Regions from separate parts of the Pseudomonas silesiensis genome, predicted to be linked through region 1. Evidence: riboswitches for the same ligand, from Rfam matches in the RefSeq annotation. Region 1 holds a riboswitch; each other region holds the start of a gene.
The links. Region 1 has a riboswitch for cobalamin ahead of PMA3_RS10525 (ABC transporter substrate-binding protein). Riboswitches for the same ligand answer to the same signal wherever they lie in the genome.

Region 1 (6,127 bases):
TCTGTCGACGCCGGAGGCGCGGGCGAGTCCCAGGGACACCGCGCCCTGCGGTGACAATTTCCTTAACTGACTGGCATTAGGGTGATGGCGTCCCTTTAGTTTTACGGGGCGGTCAACTCCAGCGAGATGGCATTTGCAGCAGTTGGCGTAGACATTCGTTTCTATTTGACGGACTCGACTCCAAGGCTCGTTCAAATGCATACCGCGTGCCGACACTGCGGCTGGTCAATGCTGCGATGGCGGTGGCCCGGGTAAAATCCCCGGCCACCGTGCGAACGCCTGCGCAAGTTGACTGCGAGCGCTAGCGGGCTCAGCCCTTGGCGGCCATCGCGGTGACTTCGACCCGCATGCCTTCCACTGCCAGTGAGGCCACGCCAACGGCGGCGCGCACTGGCCACGGCTTGGCGAAGAAGCGCTGGTAGACCTCGTTGAAGGCGGCGCGGTCGGCCATGTCGGTGAGGTAGATGGTCAGGTGCAGGACCCGGTCCATGGAACTGCCGGCGCGCTCCAGCGCGACCTTGAGTGCCTGCAGTGTGCATTCGCTTTGCTCGATGATGCCGCCGAGTTCCAGGCTGCCGTCGGCACGGGTGGGGATCTGGGTGGAGACCAGGATTCCGCCGAAACCGGCGACGTCGGAGGAGATGGAGTCCGCGTCGGGATCGGGTACGAAGGTGATGTCTTGGTTTGCCATGAGGATCTCTTGTTGAAGGGTGATGAGCTGGGGGGCTTGCGCCTTTTAGCAGGGTGATACGGGGTTGATTCTACATCGACCGCTCAAACAGAACGAAACCGCAGAATAGGCGCGCCGTCAAAAGGGTCGGTCAGATAATGCGCGTGCACGCCAAACGTATCCTGCAAGCGCTGCGGGGTCAGCACCTCAAGCGGCTTTCCGAGGGCCACCAGTCGCCCCCGTTCCAGTACCGCCAGACGATCGCAGCTCAGCGCCTGATTCAGGTCATGCAGGGCGATCAATGTTGTCACTGGCAGCGCCTGCACCACGTTCAGGATCGCGAGTTGGTGTTGGATGTCCAGGTGATTGGTCGGTTCGTCCAGCAACAGTATCTGCGGGCGTTGGGCCAGGGCGCGGGCGATGTGGACACGCTGGCGTTCGCCGCCGGACAGGCTGTGCCAGGTCCGGTCTTTCAGGTGCGCCGCATCGACGTCGCACAGTGCCTGCTGGACGATGGCGGCATCCTCGTTCGACCACGGACTCAAGGCCGACAGCCAGGGCGTCCGGCCCAGCGCCACGGCATCGAACACATTGATGGCATCCAGCGTGTCAGCCTGTTGCTCGACCACCGCCAGGGTTTGCGCAACGGTTCGCCGCGCCAGCGTCTTGAGGCGCTGGCCGTTGAGGTGGATGTCCCCCTGGCTGGGGGCGCGCACGCCAGCCAGCAGTTTGAGCAGCGTGGATTTGCCCGAGCCGTTGGGCCCGACGAGGCCCAGGGTCTCGCCTCGGCGCACGTCCAAGTAGATATCGTGCAGCAATTGGGCGTCGCGAACCTGGAACCCGAGGCCGGAACAACTCAGCACGCAATCGCCGATAACCGGGTGGGCGGCATTCATCGGGCATTCCTCCGGCCGATCAGGATCAACGCGAACACCGGCGCGCCGACCAATGCCGTGATGACCCCGACCGGGATCACCTGGCCTTTGATCAGGGTTCGCGACAGCACATCGGCGGCGATCAGAAACAGCGCACCGCCCAGCGCACTGGCCGGCAGCAGGCGCGCATGGCGGGTGCCCAGCAGCAGTCGCACGGCATGGGGAATGACCAGCCCGACGAAGCCGATGGAGCCGACAATCGAGACCATCACGGCCGTCACCAGGGCGGCGCAGCTGATCAGCAGCAATTGCACCCGGCGTACCGGGATGCCGAGCGAAGCGGCGGAGTCGGCACCAAAGGTGAAGGCGTCCAGCGCCCGCCGATGCCACAGGCAAACGGCAAGACCGGCCACTGCCACCGGGACGGCCAGCCACACCGACGGCCAGCGCACCCCGCTGAGATTGCCCAGCAACCAGAACATGATGCCCCGGGCCTGCTCGGAACTGGCCGACTTGGTGATCAGGAACGCCGTGAGCGCATTGAATAGCTGCGAACCGGCAATCCCCGCGAGGATGATTTGCCCGGTGCCGCCGGGTGAGCCGCTGGCACGGGCCAGCAATACCACCAGGGCGAAGGCGGCAACAGCCCCGGCAAACGCCCCGACCGACAGCGAAATCAGGCCCGCCCCCAGCCCCAGCAACGCCACCAGTACCGCGCCCGTCGAGGCGCCGGCGGAGATACCCAGCAGGTAAGGATCGGCCAACGGATTGCGCAACAGCGATTGCAGGACCACCCCGCACGTGGCCAGGCCCGCCCCGCAGGCCGCCGCCACCAGCGCGCGGGTCAGGCGATAATTCCAGACGATGCCTTCGTCGATCGGGTCGAGGACATGGCCGGCAGCCCACAGTTTGTTGGCCAGCACCTGGAATACCACAGCCGGATCGATGGGCGTTTCACCGATGGCCACGCCGGCAATGATGGCCAGCAGCAGCGTCATGGCGGCCAGCAATGTGCGAATCAACGTCCTGATCATTTCGGCAGGTCATAGCCGTCGATGGCGGATGCCAGGGTGGCCAGACCGTCGAACATTCTGACGCTGGCCTGCATGGCCATGGCGTCGAGGATGATGATGCGGTTGTTTTTCACCGCGTCCATGTTGCGGGTCACCGGGTCGCTGCGCAGGAAGGCCAGTTTCTTGAGGTGGTCGTCAGCGGGGAAGCGTCGGCGATCCATGCGCGCGATGACCAGAAACGTCGGGTTAGCCTTGGCGATGGTTTCCCAGCCGACGGTCGGCCATTCTTCGTCCGATTGCACCACGTTACGCACACCCAGGGTGTTGAGCATGAAGTCGGGAATGCCCTTGTGCCCGGCGACATAAGGGTCGATATCCAGGCTGGCACTGGAGAACCAGAACAGCGCGCTGGTGTGCTTCAGGTCCTTGTCCTGCACCGTGGCGACAGACCTCGCCAGGCTGGCCTTGAGTTCGTCGTTCAACTGCCGGCCACGTTCCTGCACATCGAAAATCTCCGCCAGTTGGCTGATGCTTTTGTAAATGCTGTCGATGCGAAACGCCTCCAGCCGCGTGCCGTCGGCACCGACCAGGTTGTCTTTGGCTTCGCAGTCGGAGGGCATCAGGTAGGTCGGGATCTGCAGCTCGTGAAACTGCTCGCGGGTACCGACCACGCCTTGCGGGCCGACCATCCACTCCAGTTCTACCGCCACCAGTTGCGGGCGTTTGCCGATGACCGCCTCGAAGCTCGGCTCGTTATCGGCCAGGCGCGGGATCGGGTCGTTCGCTGTCTTGTATTGGGCCAGCACCTCGTTGAACCACAGCGACGTGCCGACCAGCGTGTTGCCAAGCCCCAGGGCGAAGAGCATTTCGGTGCCGGCCTGGCCGATGGTCACGGCGCGGCTCGGTGCCTGCTCGAAGGTCAGGGTGCTGCCGCAGTTCTCGACCGTCAGGGGGTAGTGGGTCGGGGCCGCGTGGGCGAGGGTGGACAGACCCAGCGCCGTGACGAGGGTGGCAAGGCGTGACAGCAGCATGACGCAATCTCCAGTGGACCGTACTCGGGGCAGGGGTACGGACTGGAAACACATCATCGAACGCTGCCAATAAAGCACTGACGTGGCGCTCACTGAACGTGACGCACGGCGCAAGGATGTCCTTCCCGGACACCCCGCCGGTTAGTGATTTGCTTGGCCGGCAGGTCTCCTGACTGATGCGTCGACGCCTGGCTCCAGCCTTCCCGGGAGTGATCCCAGTGGTCATTTCAGGAGCAGGCTCAGCACCTACAGTTGCGGGGGCAGTTCCGATTGATGCCGTGTCGGGCATCTCGGATTCCCTATTAATCCCATGTGGAAACCGGCGGCCGGCATGGTAGTCGATCATGCCGTTCAATGGTCCAGTATTTTTTCTCGGGTGCCGAGGGGGACGCTCGACTGTTCGCCAGGCATCCTCCTCAGTCCGGGTTCCATACCGTCCCCAACGCCGGGCACCTGCTCGATATGGCTCCTGGAACGATAGGTGGCGCAATCATCAGAAGTTAATGGAGGCGCTCAACCGGGCCGTCAGCGGCGCACCCTGGAACAGGTAGCCGTCGCCCAGGTATTCGCCGGCGTCACGCCAGTAGCGCTTGTCGAACAGGTTGTCCACGGTCAGGCGGAACACCGTGTCGTAACCGTCGATGCGGGTGCTGTAGCGGCTGCCGACGTTGAAAATGGCGTAGGCGCCGGTCTCTACTCCGCCTTGGCGATTGGCGTATTTGCTGGCGCTGTATTGCACCCCGCCGAGCAGGGCCAGGCCATCGATCCCGGGCAGGGCGTAGTCGCCCTGGAGGTTTGCACGCAGCGTCGGCACATTGATTGCCTGATGACCTTCATAGGCCGGCGTGCCGCTGTCGCTGACCCGGGCGCGGATCGCCGCGACACTGGCGGCGATCTGCAGGCGCTGGCTGGCCCAGCCGTTGGCAGAAAGTTCCAGGCCGGTGTTCTTCTGTTCGCCCTGCTGGGTGAAGGTGAACGTGCCGTCGTCATTGGGTCGGGAGTACTGGTACGCCTGGCGGATCTGGAACAGCGCCGCGGCCAGGCTGATGCGCTGCCAGTCGTACTTGATGCCCGCCTCGATCTGCCGGGACACGGTTGGCGCGAGGATTTCAAAGGCGTTGGTGGTGAACCACGCCGCTTCGCCGCCCAGGGACAAACCCTTGCTGTAGCGGGTGTACAGCGCCAGGTTGTGCAGCGGCTTGTAGATCAGCGCGGCCTGGGGCAGGAACACATAGCGTTGGGTGTGCCGGGTAGTCTCGCCCTGGCTGTCGAAGGTCTCTTCATCCAGGCGCACCTCACGCCCGCCGAGCACGGTCTGCCATTGTTCGTTGAAGCTGATCCGGTCATTGAAGAACAGCCCGTACTGGCGGCTGTCCAGGCGACGGTAGGAATCGTTGAGCGGACCGTCGTAGCGTGCGAAATCCGCTGGTTCGCTATCGATATTGGCGCTGCCGATCATCACGTTGATGGTGTCGCGTTTATCCACCACGCGGCGAAACGCGCTGGCGCCTACGCTCAGTTCGTGACCGAGGCCAACGGTGTCGAAGGCGCCAGTGAAGGCAGCCTGGACCTCGTCATTGCGACGGGTATCGTCCGGGCTGCGGAAGTCGTAGAGGTCGTAGTCGCCCTCGGGGCTGAAGTAGTTGGGCACCGCGGCGCTGGCGCAACTGGCGGAACCGTAGCAACCCCAGGCGAACGCGCTGTAGTCATCGATCACCACCCGGCTGCGCGAGGCGCTGATAGTGCCTTTCCAGGTATCGCTGAAGCGATATTCGAAGTTGCCGTTGAGGTTCAGCGCATCAGTGGTGACGGGGTTCGAGCCGCTCTGGTGTGCCAGCAGTTTTTTCGGCGAGGTATGGTGTGGCAGGCGGGTGCCGCCAAGCAATTGATAGCCCGGCGCCGAGCGTTGTTCCCTGGTCTGGTACTCGGCATCCAGTTGCAGCAGGGCATCGGGGCTGATGTTCCAGTCGAAGGCCAGGGAGGCGAAGTCGCGCTGGCCATTAGTGTGCTCGACATAGGAATGCAGCTCTTCATGGGCCACGTTGGCGCGTAACCCGAATTGCTGTTCATTGCCGAAGAATCCGCCCACATCCGTGGCCAGGTAACCGCTGCCACGGTCGTCCGTGGAGACAGTGACCGAGCGCACGTTGGCCGGCCGCTTGGTCACGTAGTTGACCAGCCCGCCGGGCTCGCTGACGCCGCTCTGCAAACCGGAAAGCCCCTTGAGCAATTCCACCTGCTGTTTGTTTTCCAGGCCGACGTTCTGCTCGCCGGTGATGGTGCGGCCGTTGATCTTGTAGCTGCTGGCGGAGTTGAGCGAGAAGCCACGCACGACGAAGTTTTCGTAGTAGCCGACCGGCGCGTAGCTCTCACCCACCGAGGCATCGTTCTGCAGGACTTCGCTGAGCAGACGGGCCTGCCGATCCTTGATCAAGGCTTCGGTGACCACTGAAATCGAGGCTGGCGTATCGAGCAATGGCGTCGCGTCGAAACCGCCGACCGAGGCGCTGTGGGCCTGGTAGCCGGAGGTGTCTTCGC
Region 2 (6,127 bases), 410 kb from region 1:
CGGACAGTCCGCACCGTAATGGGGCAGCAATTCGACCAGGATCTTCTGCAGGTGATTGACCCCCAGATGGACCGCCATGGTCGCTCCATGCTGCGCCAGGCTGCCGAGCTCTTCACCGGCGGGCATGCTTGTCTTGTCGGCGTAACGGGTCAGAATCACGCTCTGCGACACATCCGGCAAGGTCAGCTCTGCACCCAGAAGCGCCGCGCAGGCCGCTGTCGCGGTCACGCCGGGAATGATTTCAAAGGCAATGTCGAGCTCGCGCAGGTAGCGAATCTGCTCGCCAATGGCGCCATACAGGCTCGGATCGCCGGAGTGCACCCGCGCCACATCCTGGCCCTTGGCATGGGCGCTCTTGATCAGCTCGATGATCTGTTCCAGGTGCAGTTCGGCGCTGTTCACGAGCTGTTCGGCCTGATGGCCTTCGAGCACGGCGGCGGGCACCAGGGAGCCGGCATAGATGATCACCGGGCAGCTGCGAATCAGCCGTTGGCCTTTGACGGTGATCAGTTCCGGGTCGCCGGGACCTGCGCCAATGAAGTAGACAGTCATCGTCGGTTCCTGTGAAAAAGGGCCAGGGCAAGGCTTCAGATGAAGATTGCTCATGATCGAAAGCGGGGATTATCGGGGTTTTTACGCCGCGCCAGCCAACGCGAGGGTGGCCTGGGCATATTTCTGTCGCGAAATCAGCAGTTTTGCCGGCGCCTGGGCCAGTTGTTCGGCCAGGGCCAGGGCGGCGCTTTCGGCGACGCCGTAACAGCCGGTGCGTTCGAACGCGATGTCCGAACGGTGGCTGAGTTGCGGCTGATAACCGGCCAGCTGTTCGCTGCTGAAATACATCAGCGGCAACTCGAGCTGCGCGGCCAGTTCGATGAGGCCCGGTTCTTCGCGCTTCAGGTCGATGCTGGCCAGGGCCTTGACCTGGCTCAGCTCGATTCGATGAGCCTGCAGCGCCTGGTCGAGCAATGCGCGCAACGTGCTGACGGGGCAGCCGCGCTGGCAGCCCAGGCCGACCACCAGGGTCGGCACGGCGCTGTTATCGGTCATGCTTGGTATTGGCCATCGCTTTTGCGGCGGAACAACCAGGCGCTGACCAGGCCCAGGGCCAGCCAGAACGCGACGTTGGTCAGCTGCGAAGCGATTTTGAATTGCGACTCGAGGGCTTGCGGCGCGAGCATCGAGTGCACTTCCGGTTGTGGCGCGCCTATCACGTGGGGAACAGCGAGGATCGCGGCGCCCAGGACCTTCATCAGCCAGTGACGGCTGAACACGATCAGGGCGATGCCGGCCGCGGTGGAGGCCGCTGTGCCGATCCACCAGATCTGTCGTTGCGCCAGATCGGCCGCGGCAGTTCCCGGCAGCTCAGGCGGCAGGCCCAGGGTCGGGGCGAGTACGAAGGTCGCATAGCCGGCCAGGCCCCAGAGCAGGCCCTGGGAGGTTTTGGTCGGGGCGCGCAAGGTATAGAGACCGGCCAGCATCAACGCGAAACCGACTGCGACCACCAGGTTGCCGCCGGTGGTCGACAGCACGCGCTGCCAGCCGTCTTCCGGCTCCCAGGCCTCGGCATCGTGGGTATGAGCGACGACAGCGCCCGCGGCGTGTTCATGGATTTCAACAGCCGCCGGTTCGGATTTTTCGTAGGTCTCGGCCTGCATAATCAGCGGCGAAACCCAGAAACTTTGCAGCAGGGTCAGCAACAGGGCAGCCAGCAGCCCGCTGAAACCCGCGGTTTGCGCGATACGCTTGATCATGTCGGCAGGTCTCAATGGCACGGGAAGGCGGCGCTGTGACGGGTATCGTGCGCGGCATTGTGCACCGACTCGATGTGCGAGAAACCGGCGAAATACACAAGGCACGCGCCAAGGATCGACGCACACGCGGCGGCGGTCAGGCGTTGAGTCAGGGTCGTGGTGCTGCTGGCGGTGCTCTTGTCTGTGTTGCTGCCGGTGCTGCTGATGATCGACATGGCGCTTCCCTCTGGTCTGTCAGCGGGTGAATAGAGCGCATGGAAAATCCCTGCGCACCAGACGCGCAGAGGCTCAACAGCGCCCGCCCACCGCGGGTTTGTTATGCGGTGAACGTAACGTTCACCGGGTGTTGCGGGCCGGTCTCCGGGCTCACGAGGGGGCAGGCTGTCGCCTGGACCTGTAAGCGTCACCTTCCCATGCCGAACTGCAGGCACAGTGGATCTGACGCTTCGCTCGCTTACCGTTGCGGGGGCAGCACCGGACTGACATGGCCTTGAGTAAAGCACATGATTCACCGGTTTCCCGTTTCACCCTGTGAAGGGCACCCGTAACAAGGCGTGTAGGAGAGCATGGGCGGGGGTTGGGCGTCAATTGGCAGGGGTTCTCATTCGAGACCGAGGCGCTCCATTCGCGGGCGAGCCTCGCTCCTACAGGTCGGCGGCGCTCTTGTAGGAGCGAGCGGTGCGGCGATCCGACTTGCCCGCGAAGGTGTCCTGACGGCTGACCACAAGACATTGACCCGCCCCCACACCATGCGTAGCCTTGCGCTTTCGAGGTTCTTCGGCATCTGCCGAAGCTAAGAAGGGAACGCGGTCGATGCCGCGGCTGCCCCCGCAACTGTGAACGGTGATGTTCGCTGCCACGCCACTGCAAACCCTGATCCGTCAGGTTCGCGGGAAGGCGCAGCAAACGCCAGTCGAACGACTGGCACACCGTCAGCCAGGAGACCTGCCTCGTTACAGATTCTCACTACAACCGGGCGGGGTGATCCGGTGGCGGAACTCTTGCGCGCGTGCACCTGCACGCTGCGATTGTCGTCCCGTATGCCCGCCACCTTGCCAAAGGGCATCCAATGAAAACACTGGCCAAACTCCCCGTCACCATCGTTACCGGCTTCCTCGGCTCGGGCAAGACCACCTTGCTGCGGCACATGCTCGACAACGCCCAGGGCCGTCGCATCGCGGTGATCGTCAACGAGTTTGGCGAACTGGGCATCGACGGTGAAATCCTCAAGCAGTGCACCATCGGCTGCACCGAGGAAGAAGCCAGCGGCCGTGTCTACGAACTGGCCAACGGCTGCCTGTGCTGCACCGTCCAGGAAGAATTCTTCCCGGTGATGCGCGAACTGGTGGCCCGTCGTGGCGACCTCGATCACATTCTCATCGAAACCTCGGGCCTGGCCCTGCCAAAACCACTGGTGCAAGCCTTCCAGTGGCCGGAAATCCGCAGCGCCTGCACCGTTGACGCGGTGATCACCGTAGTCGACAGCCCGGCCGTCGCTGCCGGCACCTTCGCCGCCTTCCCGGACCAGGTCGACGCCATGCGCAAACTCGACCCGAACCTGGACCACGAATCGCCGCTGCACGAACTGTTCGCCGACCAACTGGCCAGCGCCGACCTGGTGATCCTCAACAAGGCCGATCTGATCAGCCCTGAAGATCTGGCCCGGGTGCGCCTGGAAGTCGCCGAAGAACTGCCGCCCGCGGTGAAAGTCATCGAAGCCAGCAGCGGCCGCCTGCCACTGGACGTACTGATCGGCCTCGGTGCCGGTTCCGAAGAACACATCGACAGCCGTCACAGCCATCATGATCATCACCACGAAGGCGAGGACGACCACGACCACGACGCCTTCGATTCGATTTCCATCGAACTGCCGCAAGCCGACGAAAGCCTGCTGCTGGATGCCTTGACCCAACTGGTGGTCCAGCACGGCATCCTGCGCGTCAAGGGTTTCGCCGCGATCCCGGGCAAGCCGATGCGCCTGTTGATCCAGGGCGTGGGCACGCGCTTCGACAAGCATTTCGACCGTCAGTGGGGTGCCGATGAAGCTCGCACCACGCGCCTGGTGTTGATTGGCCAGGAACTGGACGCGGCACTGCTCGAAGCGCAATTGCGCGCCGCACTCAGCGTTTAAGCCATGCACCTGCTCAGGACCCAGCCCGGCGGTTTCGTGTCGGATGACAACATCGCCGACCTTGGACAGACCCCCGCCGAGCTGGTGATCCTGTGCAGCGGCGACTCCAGCCTGGCGCTGCTCGCCGAAGCGGCGCAGCAATTGCCGGACGATTACCCGAGCGTGCGCCTGGCCAATCCGATGCAGGTGCAGAATCACGCCTCGGTCGACCTGTATGTCGACGAAGTGCTGCGTCACGCCAAGGTCATCCTGATTTCACTGCACGGCGGCATTGCCTATTGGCGCTATGGCGTCGAGCAGTTGGTGGCGCTGTCCGAGCGCGGTGTGCAGCTGATCCTGGTGCCCGGCGATGATCGTCCGGATCCGGAACTCAGCGACCTGAGCACCGTGGATGCGCAAGACCGCGACCGGCTCTGGCATTACCTGCGTCAGGGCGGCATGGCCAACGCACTCGACCTGTTTCGCTGCCTCGCCAATCGTTGGCTGGATCGCGACTACGCCTGGGCCGAGCCGCAGACCTTGCCGCGCACCGCGATCTATCACCCACAAAAAAGCCCCGCCGCACTGCAGGATTGGCAAGCCGACTGGCAAGCCGGTCAACCGGTAGCGGCCGTGCTGTTTTACCGCTCGCACCTGCAGGCGGCGAACACCGCTTTCATCGACGTTTTCTGCCAGCGGTTGCAGGCGACGGGGCTTAACCCGCTGCCGATTGCCGTGGCCAGTTTGAAAGAGCCCGGCTGCCTGGCCGTGGTCGAAGACCTGCTGGATGAAGTCGCTGCCGAGGTGATTCTCAACACCACCGGTTTCGCCCAGTCGAGCCCCGAAGCGCCGCAGCTGCGACCGTTTCGCCGCAACATTCCGGTGATCCAGGCCATTTGCGCCCAAGACAACGAACCCGGTTGGCGCGCCAGCGAGCAGGGCCTCGGTCCGCGTGACCTGGCGATGCACATCGCGCTGCCGGAACTGGACGGGCGGATCATCAGCCGGCCGATCAGTTTCAAGGACCTGGCCTGGCGCAGTGAGCGCAGCCAGTCGGACGTGGTGTGTTATCGACCACAACCGGAACGCATGGATTTCGTCGCCGAACTGGCCCGACGCTGGATCGATCTGGGGCGGGTACCCAATGGCGAGAAACGCATTGCGCTGATCCTGGCCAACTACCCGACTCGCGACGGTCGCATCGGCAACGGGGTCGGTCTCGACACACCTGCCGCGGCGCTGAACATCCTGCGTGCGCTGCATAAAGAAGGTTATCCGCTACCGGCCGAACTGCCGGACAGCGGCACCGCGTTGATCCAGCAGTTGCTCGGCGGCGTCAGCAACGACCTCGACACCCTGGACCAGCGACCGTGCCATCAAAGCCTGGCACTGGACGACTACCGTCTGATGTTCGACGCGCTCCCCGAAACCAACCGTCAGGCCGTGCTGGAACGCTGGGGCAGCCCCGAAACCGATCCAATGTTCCGCGGCGGGCGGATGATGATTGCCGGGTTGCGTTTCGGCCTGACCTTCGTCGGCATTCAACCGGCCCGGGGTTATCAGGTCGATCCGAGCGCGGTCTACCATGACCCGGACCTGGTGCCGCCGCACGGCTATCTCGCGTTCTATTTCTGGCTGCGCAACACCTATGGCGCCCACGGGGTGATTCATGTCGGCAAGCACGGCAACCTCGAATGGCTGCCGGGCAAGGGCGTCGGTCTGTCGGAGAATTGCTGGCCGGATGCACTGCTCGGCCCACTGCCGAACATCTATCCGTTTATCGTCAACGATCCGGGCGAGGGCGCCCAGGCCAAGCGTCGTACCCAGGCGGTGATCATCGATCACCTGATGCCACCGCTGACCCGCGCAGAAACCTACGGGCCGCTGCGCAACCTCGAGCTGCTGGCCGACGAATATTACGACGCGCAATTGCTCGATCCGCGGCGCGCCCGGGAGTTGCAGCGGGACATTCTGCAACTGGTACGCGACAGCCACATCGACCACGAACTGCAACTGGATGAACACCTCGACAGCGATGCCGATGCGGCGATCTGGCTGCCGCGCCTGGACACCTATTTGTGTGACTTGAAAGAGTCGCAAATCCGCGATGGCCTGCACATCTTCGGCGAGTCGCCGACCGGGCGTCTGCGTATCGATACCTTGCTGGCCCTGCTGCGAATTCCTCGTGGCGATGGGCGAGGGGCGCAATCGAGTGTGTTGCGGGCCTTGGCCAAGGCCTTCGAACTGGGTTTCGATCCGCTGGATT
Region 3 (6,127 bases), 2.5 Mb from region 1:
CCCCAGGCGCACCCCGGCCAGGCCAAAAAACTTGCCGAAGGAACGCAGCACGATCAACCCGACCTGATCGGCAAAAGGCGCCAGGCTCAGGTTCGGCGTGTTGTCCATGAACGCTTCGTCCACGACCAGCCAGCCACCGCGCTGGGCCAGTTTCGCATGCCAATCGAGCAGGCGACTCGGGTCCAGGCTCAGGCCGGTGGGATTGTTCGGGTTGACCACCACCAGCACGTCGAGGCTGTCGAGAAAGAAGTCGACTTCCTGCTCCAGCACTTCACGCACGATGTAGCCACTGCGGCGCCAGGCTTCGGCGTGCTCGGCGTAACAGGGGGAAAGCACCCCGACCTTGCCGATGCGACGCAAACGCGGCAACAGCTGGATCGCCATTTGCGAACCGGCCACCGGCAGCACCTGTGCGGCACCGTAGTAGTCGCAGGCGGCCTGCTCCAGTCCGTCATCGGTTTCCGGCAAGCGCGCCCAGGCGCGCAACGGGATATCCGGGACCGCAAACGGCCAAGGCGCGAGGCCGCTGGACAGGTCCAGCCAGTCGGCTTCGGCGATGCCGTATTCGCGTGCCGCCTTGCGCAATCGACCGCCGTGCTCAAGCATAAAATTCAGCCCCCACGCAAAGGATCAGCAACCATAACCATACCCCGCGCTTGACCAATTGCCAGCCACGGTCGATGGAGTCGGCATCCGCCGGCAGGCCTTCACCGAGTTGCGGGCGCAGATGCAGTTCACCGTGATAGATCGCCGCCCCGCCCAACTCGACCCCGAGGGCACCGGCACCGGCGGCCATCACCGGCCCGGCATTCGGGCTGTCCCAGGTCGGCCCCTGGGTGCGCCAGCATCTCAACGCCAGGCGGGTCTTGCCGAGCAGCGCGTAAGTCAACGCCACCAGGCGTGCGGGAATGTAATTGAGCACGTCGTCGATCCTGGCCGCGGCCCAGCCGAAACGTTCGAAGCGCTCGTTACGGTAACCCCACATCGCGTCGAGGGTATTGCTCAGGCGATACAGCACCACACCGGGCACTCCTGCCACGGCGAACCAGAACAGCGCGGCAAATACCGCGTCGCTGCCGTTCTCCAAAACCGATTCGGTGGCAGCGCGGGCGACTTCGGTTTTATCCAGTTCGCTGGTCTGGCGGCTGACCAGGTACCCCACGCGTTTGCGCGCTTCTTCAATATCATCGCTGCGCAGGGCCTTGGCCACCGGCTCGACGTGTTCGCCGAGGCTGCGCATTCCGAGGGCGCAATAAAGCGCGAGAATGTCGACGATCCAGCCGACATAAGGCGCCCAGGAAAACGCCGTGGCCAGCAAGGTCAACGGCACGACCGCGATGAACCACGCGGTGACGCCGTGACTGCGCCAGCCGCGACCTTCGCTGTTGAAACGTTGCTCGATGCGGTCGGCAAAACGGCCGAATGCCACCAGCGGATGCCAGCGTTTGGGTTCACCCAGCAGCGCATCCAGCGCCACCGCGGCGACACTCAATAACGCCACACTCATTGACTCACTCCCCAATAATTTTCATACAGCAATTCGCCGAGCGGACGCGCCTGCGCCCAGCCTTCGAGTACCAGCATCGGCGCTGGATAAAATTCCTGGACCGGCCCCAGGCACAGCACGGCCAACGGCTTGGCGCCAACGGGCATTTCCAGCAAGTCGGCCAAGGCTTGCGGCTCGAACAACGAGACCCAACCCATGCCCAGTCCTTCGGCGCGGGACGCCAGCCACAGGTTCTGGATGGCGCAGGACAAGGAGGCCATGTCCATTTCCGGCAAGGTGCGGCGGCCGAAGATATGCCGGTCGCGATCATCCATCAGGGCAGCGACCAGTACTTCGGCGCAGTCGTTGATGCCTTCTACCTTGAGCTTCATGAATTCGTCGCTGCGCTCGCCGAGGGCTTCGGCGGTGCGGATGCGTTCTTCTTCCACCAACTGCTGGATTTTGCCGCGCAGGGCACGGTCGCTGATGCGAATGAAGCGCCAGGGCTGCATCAGGCCCACGCTCGGGGCCTGGTGGGCGGCTTCCAGCAGGCGCCGCAGTAGTTCGGGCGCGACGGTGCCGCCGGTGAAGTGGCGCATGTCGCGGCGTTCGGCGATCACACGGTAGACCGCTTCGCGTTCGGCTTCGGTAAATGCGTTGTCAGTCATGGCCTCTTCGCGAGCAAGCCCGCTCCCACATTTGATAGCGGTGCCCATGAGGTCTCTGGTACGACGCGGTCCAGTGTGGGAGCGGGCTTGCTCGCGAAGGCGTCCTCACGGTCAGGCGCGAACAGTGCGGCTACAGCAGTCGGATTCGACGGAAAATAAAAATGCACATAAGAGGCTGTCATCCGCCCCTGACGATAAACCGCCTCCGCCCCACGCCCGCCATTCGGGCTCAGCCCACGGGCAATCGGCTCAAGCCCGGTGCTGGTCAACGAATGATGATAAGTGTGCCCACGCAGCAAACCTTCCGGCAGTTCAACCGCCTGCAAAGCCAACGCAGCCAGACGCTTTTGCATCACCGCATCCCCGGCCAACAAGCCGACCAATTCGGCACGGGTGCCTTCGACATCGGTCAACGAATCCAGCAGATACAACATGCCACCGCACTCGGCCAGCAACGGTTTGCCCGCCCCATGGTGAGCGCGAATCGCGTCGAGCATCGATGTGTTCCGTGACAGCGCCACATGGTGCAATTCCGGATAACCGCCCGGCAGGTAGAGACTGTCCGCCTGCGGCAATCCGGCATCCCGGATCGGCGAGAAAAACAGTAACTCGGCGCCCATGGCGCGCAGCAGATCCAGGCTCGCGCCATAGGTGAAGGCAAAGGCTTCGTCGCGGGCCACGGCGATCCGCACGCCGGCCAACAACGGCTCGGCAGCGATCACATCGGGTGCGGCGAATTCCACGGCCGGTGGCAACGCCACCTCGCAACTGCTGGCCAGGGCATCGGCCGCTGCGTCGAGGCGCAGATCGAGATCGTTCAACTCGCTGGCCTGGACCAGCCCCAAATGACGGCTCGGCAGCTCGATCCCGGTCTCCCGGGACAAGGCGCCATACCAGCGCAAGCCTTCAGTCAGGCTGCCTTCGAGCAATTGCGCATGGCGCAAGGTGCCCACGCGGTTGGCCAGCACACCGGCAAACGGCAAGTCCGGCTGATAGCGCGCCAGCCCCAGGGCCAGCGCGCCAAAGGTCTGGGCCATGGCAGTGCCGTCGATCACACCCAGCACCGGCACACCGAAGTGCCGCGCCAGGTCGGCGCTGGACGGTGTACCGTCGAACAGCCCCATGACCCCTTCGATCAGGATCAGGTCGGCTTCACCTGCGGCTTCCCACAACAGTCGACGACTTTCCTGCTCGCCGACCATCCACATGTCCAGTTGATACACCGGCGCACCGCTGGCGCGCTCGAGAATCATCGGGTCGAGGAAGTCCGGACCGCATTTGAAGACCCGCACCTTGCGCCCCTGATTGCGGTGCAACCGGGCCAGCGCAGCGGTGACGGTGGTCTTGCCCTGACCGGAGGCCGGCGCGGCAATCAAGACCGCCGGGCAATGACGTGGCTGACTCACAATTCGACGCCTTTTTGCGCCTTGATACCGGCCTGGAACGCGTGTTTGATCACGCCCATTTCGGTCACGGTGTCGGCCAGTTCGATCATTTCCGGTTTGGCACCGCGACCGGTGACCACCACATGCTGCATCGGCGGACGCGCCTGCAAGTCGCTGAGCACCTGATCGAGGTCGAGATAACCGTGCTTGAGGGCGATGTTCAACTCATCGAGTACCACCAGGCCGATGGACGGATCGCTCAGCAGTTCCCGGGACACGGCCCAGGCGGCTTCGGCGGCCGCGATATCACGCTGACGGTCCTGGGTTTCCCAGGTGAAGCCCTCGCCCATCACATGAAACCGCACTTGCTCCGGAAAACGGCGGAAGAACAATTCTTCGCCGGTGCTGTTGCGGCCCTTGATGAACTGCACCACGCCACACTGCATGCCATGGCCCAGGGAGCGGGCGAGCATGCCAAAGGCCGAACTGCTCTTGCCTTTGCCGTTGCCGGTCAGCACCAGCAGCAGGCCGCATTCGTTCGGGGAATTGGCGATGCGTTCATCGATCACGGCTTTCTTGCGCAGCATGCGCGCCAGGTGACGTTCATCACGATCGGGGGTATCAGTCATGGGGGAGCTCTCCGTTGGGGCTGGATAACGGCGGGCAGGCACAAGAATAGACGGCAAAAAGCCTGGCATCGCCCACCGTGATGCCGCTGGATGGATCAGGCCGGTCTCCGGGCTCATGAGCGGCGCTGGCCGAACTGCGCGCCTTCCCATGTCGGCTTCGACACAGTGGCTCAAGGCGCAGTCTTCACTCATTTACCGTTGCGGGGGCAGCGTCGGGATCATGACGCTTCATCCTTCGAAGACCGTCATTCACCGACTTCCCTGTTTCACTCTGTCGGCCATGGCCACAGAGCACCTGAAACAAGCCGCGAAGGTTAGAGGGTTGGGGGTGGAGCGTCAATTGAGAAAGAGCCCCGCTGACCGGTTGAACCATCGCGCCTCTGGGCTTCTCTATGTTTGTATCACTGCGTCCATAGGGAAGATCAGCATGCGCAATCCCCAGCTCGTTCTCGTCATCGCGTTCGCCGGTGGACTCGCCGCCTGCGGTGAAACCTCCAGCCTGCAAGTCATGGACGGCACCGGACCGTCGCCCAGGCTGCCGGAACCGAACAAGACCCTGATCCCGACGGTGAACGTCGCCCCGGCGATCGGCTGGCCAGACGGCGCGAAACCCGTCGCCGCGACGGGGACTCAGGTTGCCGCCTTTGCCGAAGGCCTCGATCACCCGCGCTGGCTGTATGTATTGCCCAACGGCGACGTGCTGGTCGCTGAAACCAACGCGCCACCGAAGCCCGATGACGGCAAAGGCGTCAAAGGCTGGGTCATGAAGAAAGTCATGGGCCGTGCCGGTGCTGGCGTACCGAGCCCGAACCGCATCACGTTGCTGCGAGACAAGGACCACGATGGCATTGCCGAAACCCGGACGGTGTTCCTGGAAAACCTCAATTCGCCGTTCGGCATGACCCTGGTCGGCACTGACCTGTACGTTGCCGATACCGACCGCTTGCTGCGGTTCCACTACGAAGAGGGCGAGACGGCGATCAAGTCGCCCCCGATCAAAGTGGTCGATCTGCCGGGCGGCACGCTCAATCATCATTGGACCAAAAACGTCATCGCCAGCAAGGACGGGAGCAAGCTATACGTGACGGTGGGTTCCAACAGCAATGTCGCCGAAAACGGCATGGACCAGGAAGAAGGTCGCGCGGCGATCTGGGAAGTGGACCGCGCCACCGGCAACCATCGGATCTTTGCTTCGGGGATCCGCAATCCCAACGGCCTGGCCTGGGAACCCCAGAGTGGAGCGCTGTGGACCGCCGTCAATGAGCGTGACGAAATCGGCAGCGACCTGGTACCGGACTACATCACTTCAGTGAAGGACGGCGGGTTCTACGGCTGGCCTTACAGCTATTACGGACAACACGTCGATGCGCGCGTGACCCCGCAGAATCCGGACCTGGTGGCCAAGGCCATTGCGCCAGACTACGCGGTCGGCCCGCACACGGCATCGCTGGGCCTGACCTTTGCCGAAGGCAACACCCTGCCGACGCAGTTCAAGGAAGGCGCCTTCATCGGCCAGCATGGCTCATGGAACCGCGACCCGCACAGTGGCTATAAAGTGATTTTCGTGCCATTCAGCGCGGGCAAACCGGTCGGGCAGCCGGTCGATGTGCTCACCGGGTTCCTCACCGACGATGAAAAAGCCATGGGTCGGCCGGTGGGGGTGGTGATCGATCGGCAGGGCGGTTTGCTGGTGGCGGATGATGTGGGGAACAAGGTGTGGCGGGTGTCGGCGACTAAATAGCTGCAATACCCATCACTTACGGGACACACACAGCACCTGTGGGAGCGAGCCTGCTCCGGGCGGCGATCCGACGATGGCAGTGGACCAGGCAACATCGATGTTGACTGTGCTGGCCCCATCGCGAGCAAGCTCGCTCCCACAGGGGATCGCATTTTGATCAAACAACCCAGTCGACTCTGGGAGCGAGCTTGCTCGCGATGGGGCCAGCAAGGCCACTC

Region 2: it holds a riboswitch for cobalamin, as region 1 does, so the genes downstream of both, PMA3_RS12265 (CbtB domain-containing protein) here and PMA3_RS10525 (ABC transporter substrate-binding protein) in region 1, are expected to answer to the same signal.
Region 3: it holds a riboswitch for cobalamin, as region 1 does, so the genes downstream of both, cobO (cob(I)yrinic acid a,c-diamide adenosyltransferase) here and PMA3_RS10525 (ABC transporter substrate-binding protein) in region 1, are expected to answer to the same signal.

Annotation. Positions count from the first base shown of each region.
Region 1 covers NZ_CP014870.1:2,301,520-2,307,646, forward strand. The annotation lists gene PMA3_RS10510 (RidA family protein) at 311-691, opposite strand; gene PMA3_RS10515 (ABC transporter ATP-binding protein) at 775-1,566, opposite strand; gene PMA3_RS10520 (FecCD family ABC transporter permease) at 1,563-2,579, opposite strand; gene PMA3_RS10525 (ABC transporter substrate-binding protein) at 2,576-3,589, opposite strand; cobalamin riboswitch at 3,732-3,928, opposite strand; gene PMA3_RS10530 (TonB-dependent siderophore receptor) at 4,083-6,127, opposite strand, start outside.
Region 2 covers NZ_CP014870.1:2,715,192-2,721,318, forward strand. The annotation lists gene cobM (precorrin-4 C(11)-methyltransferase) at 1-552, opposite strand, end outside; gene PMA3_RS12255 (cobalamin biosynthesis protein) at 634-1,047, opposite strand; gene PMA3_RS12260 (CbtA family protein) at 1,044-1,751, opposite strand; gene PMA3_RS12265 (CbtB domain-containing protein) at 1,763-1,966, opposite strand; cobalamin riboswitch at 2,086-2,312, opposite strand; cobalamin riboswitch at 2,505-2,718, shown strand; gene cobW (cobalamin biosynthesis protein CobW) at 2,821-3,882, shown strand; gene cobN (cobaltochelatase subunit CobN) at 3,886-6,127, shown strand, end outside.
Region 3 covers NZ_CP014870.1:4,796,632-4,802,758, forward strand. The annotation lists gene cobD (threonine-phosphate decarboxylase CobD) at 1-606, opposite strand, end outside; gene cbiB (adenosylcobinamide-phosphate synthase CbiB) at 599-1,507, opposite strand; gene bluB (5,6-dimethylbenzimidazole synthase) at 1,504-2,154, opposite strand; gene PMA3_RS21125 (cobyrinic acid a,c-diamide synthase CobB) at 2,151-3,560, opposite strand; gene cobO (cob(I)yrinic acid a,c-diamide adenosyltransferase) at 3,557-4,168, opposite strand; cobalamin riboswitch at 4,250-4,482, opposite strand; gene PMA3_RS21135 (PQQ-dependent sugar dehydrogenase) at 4,596-5,909, shown strand.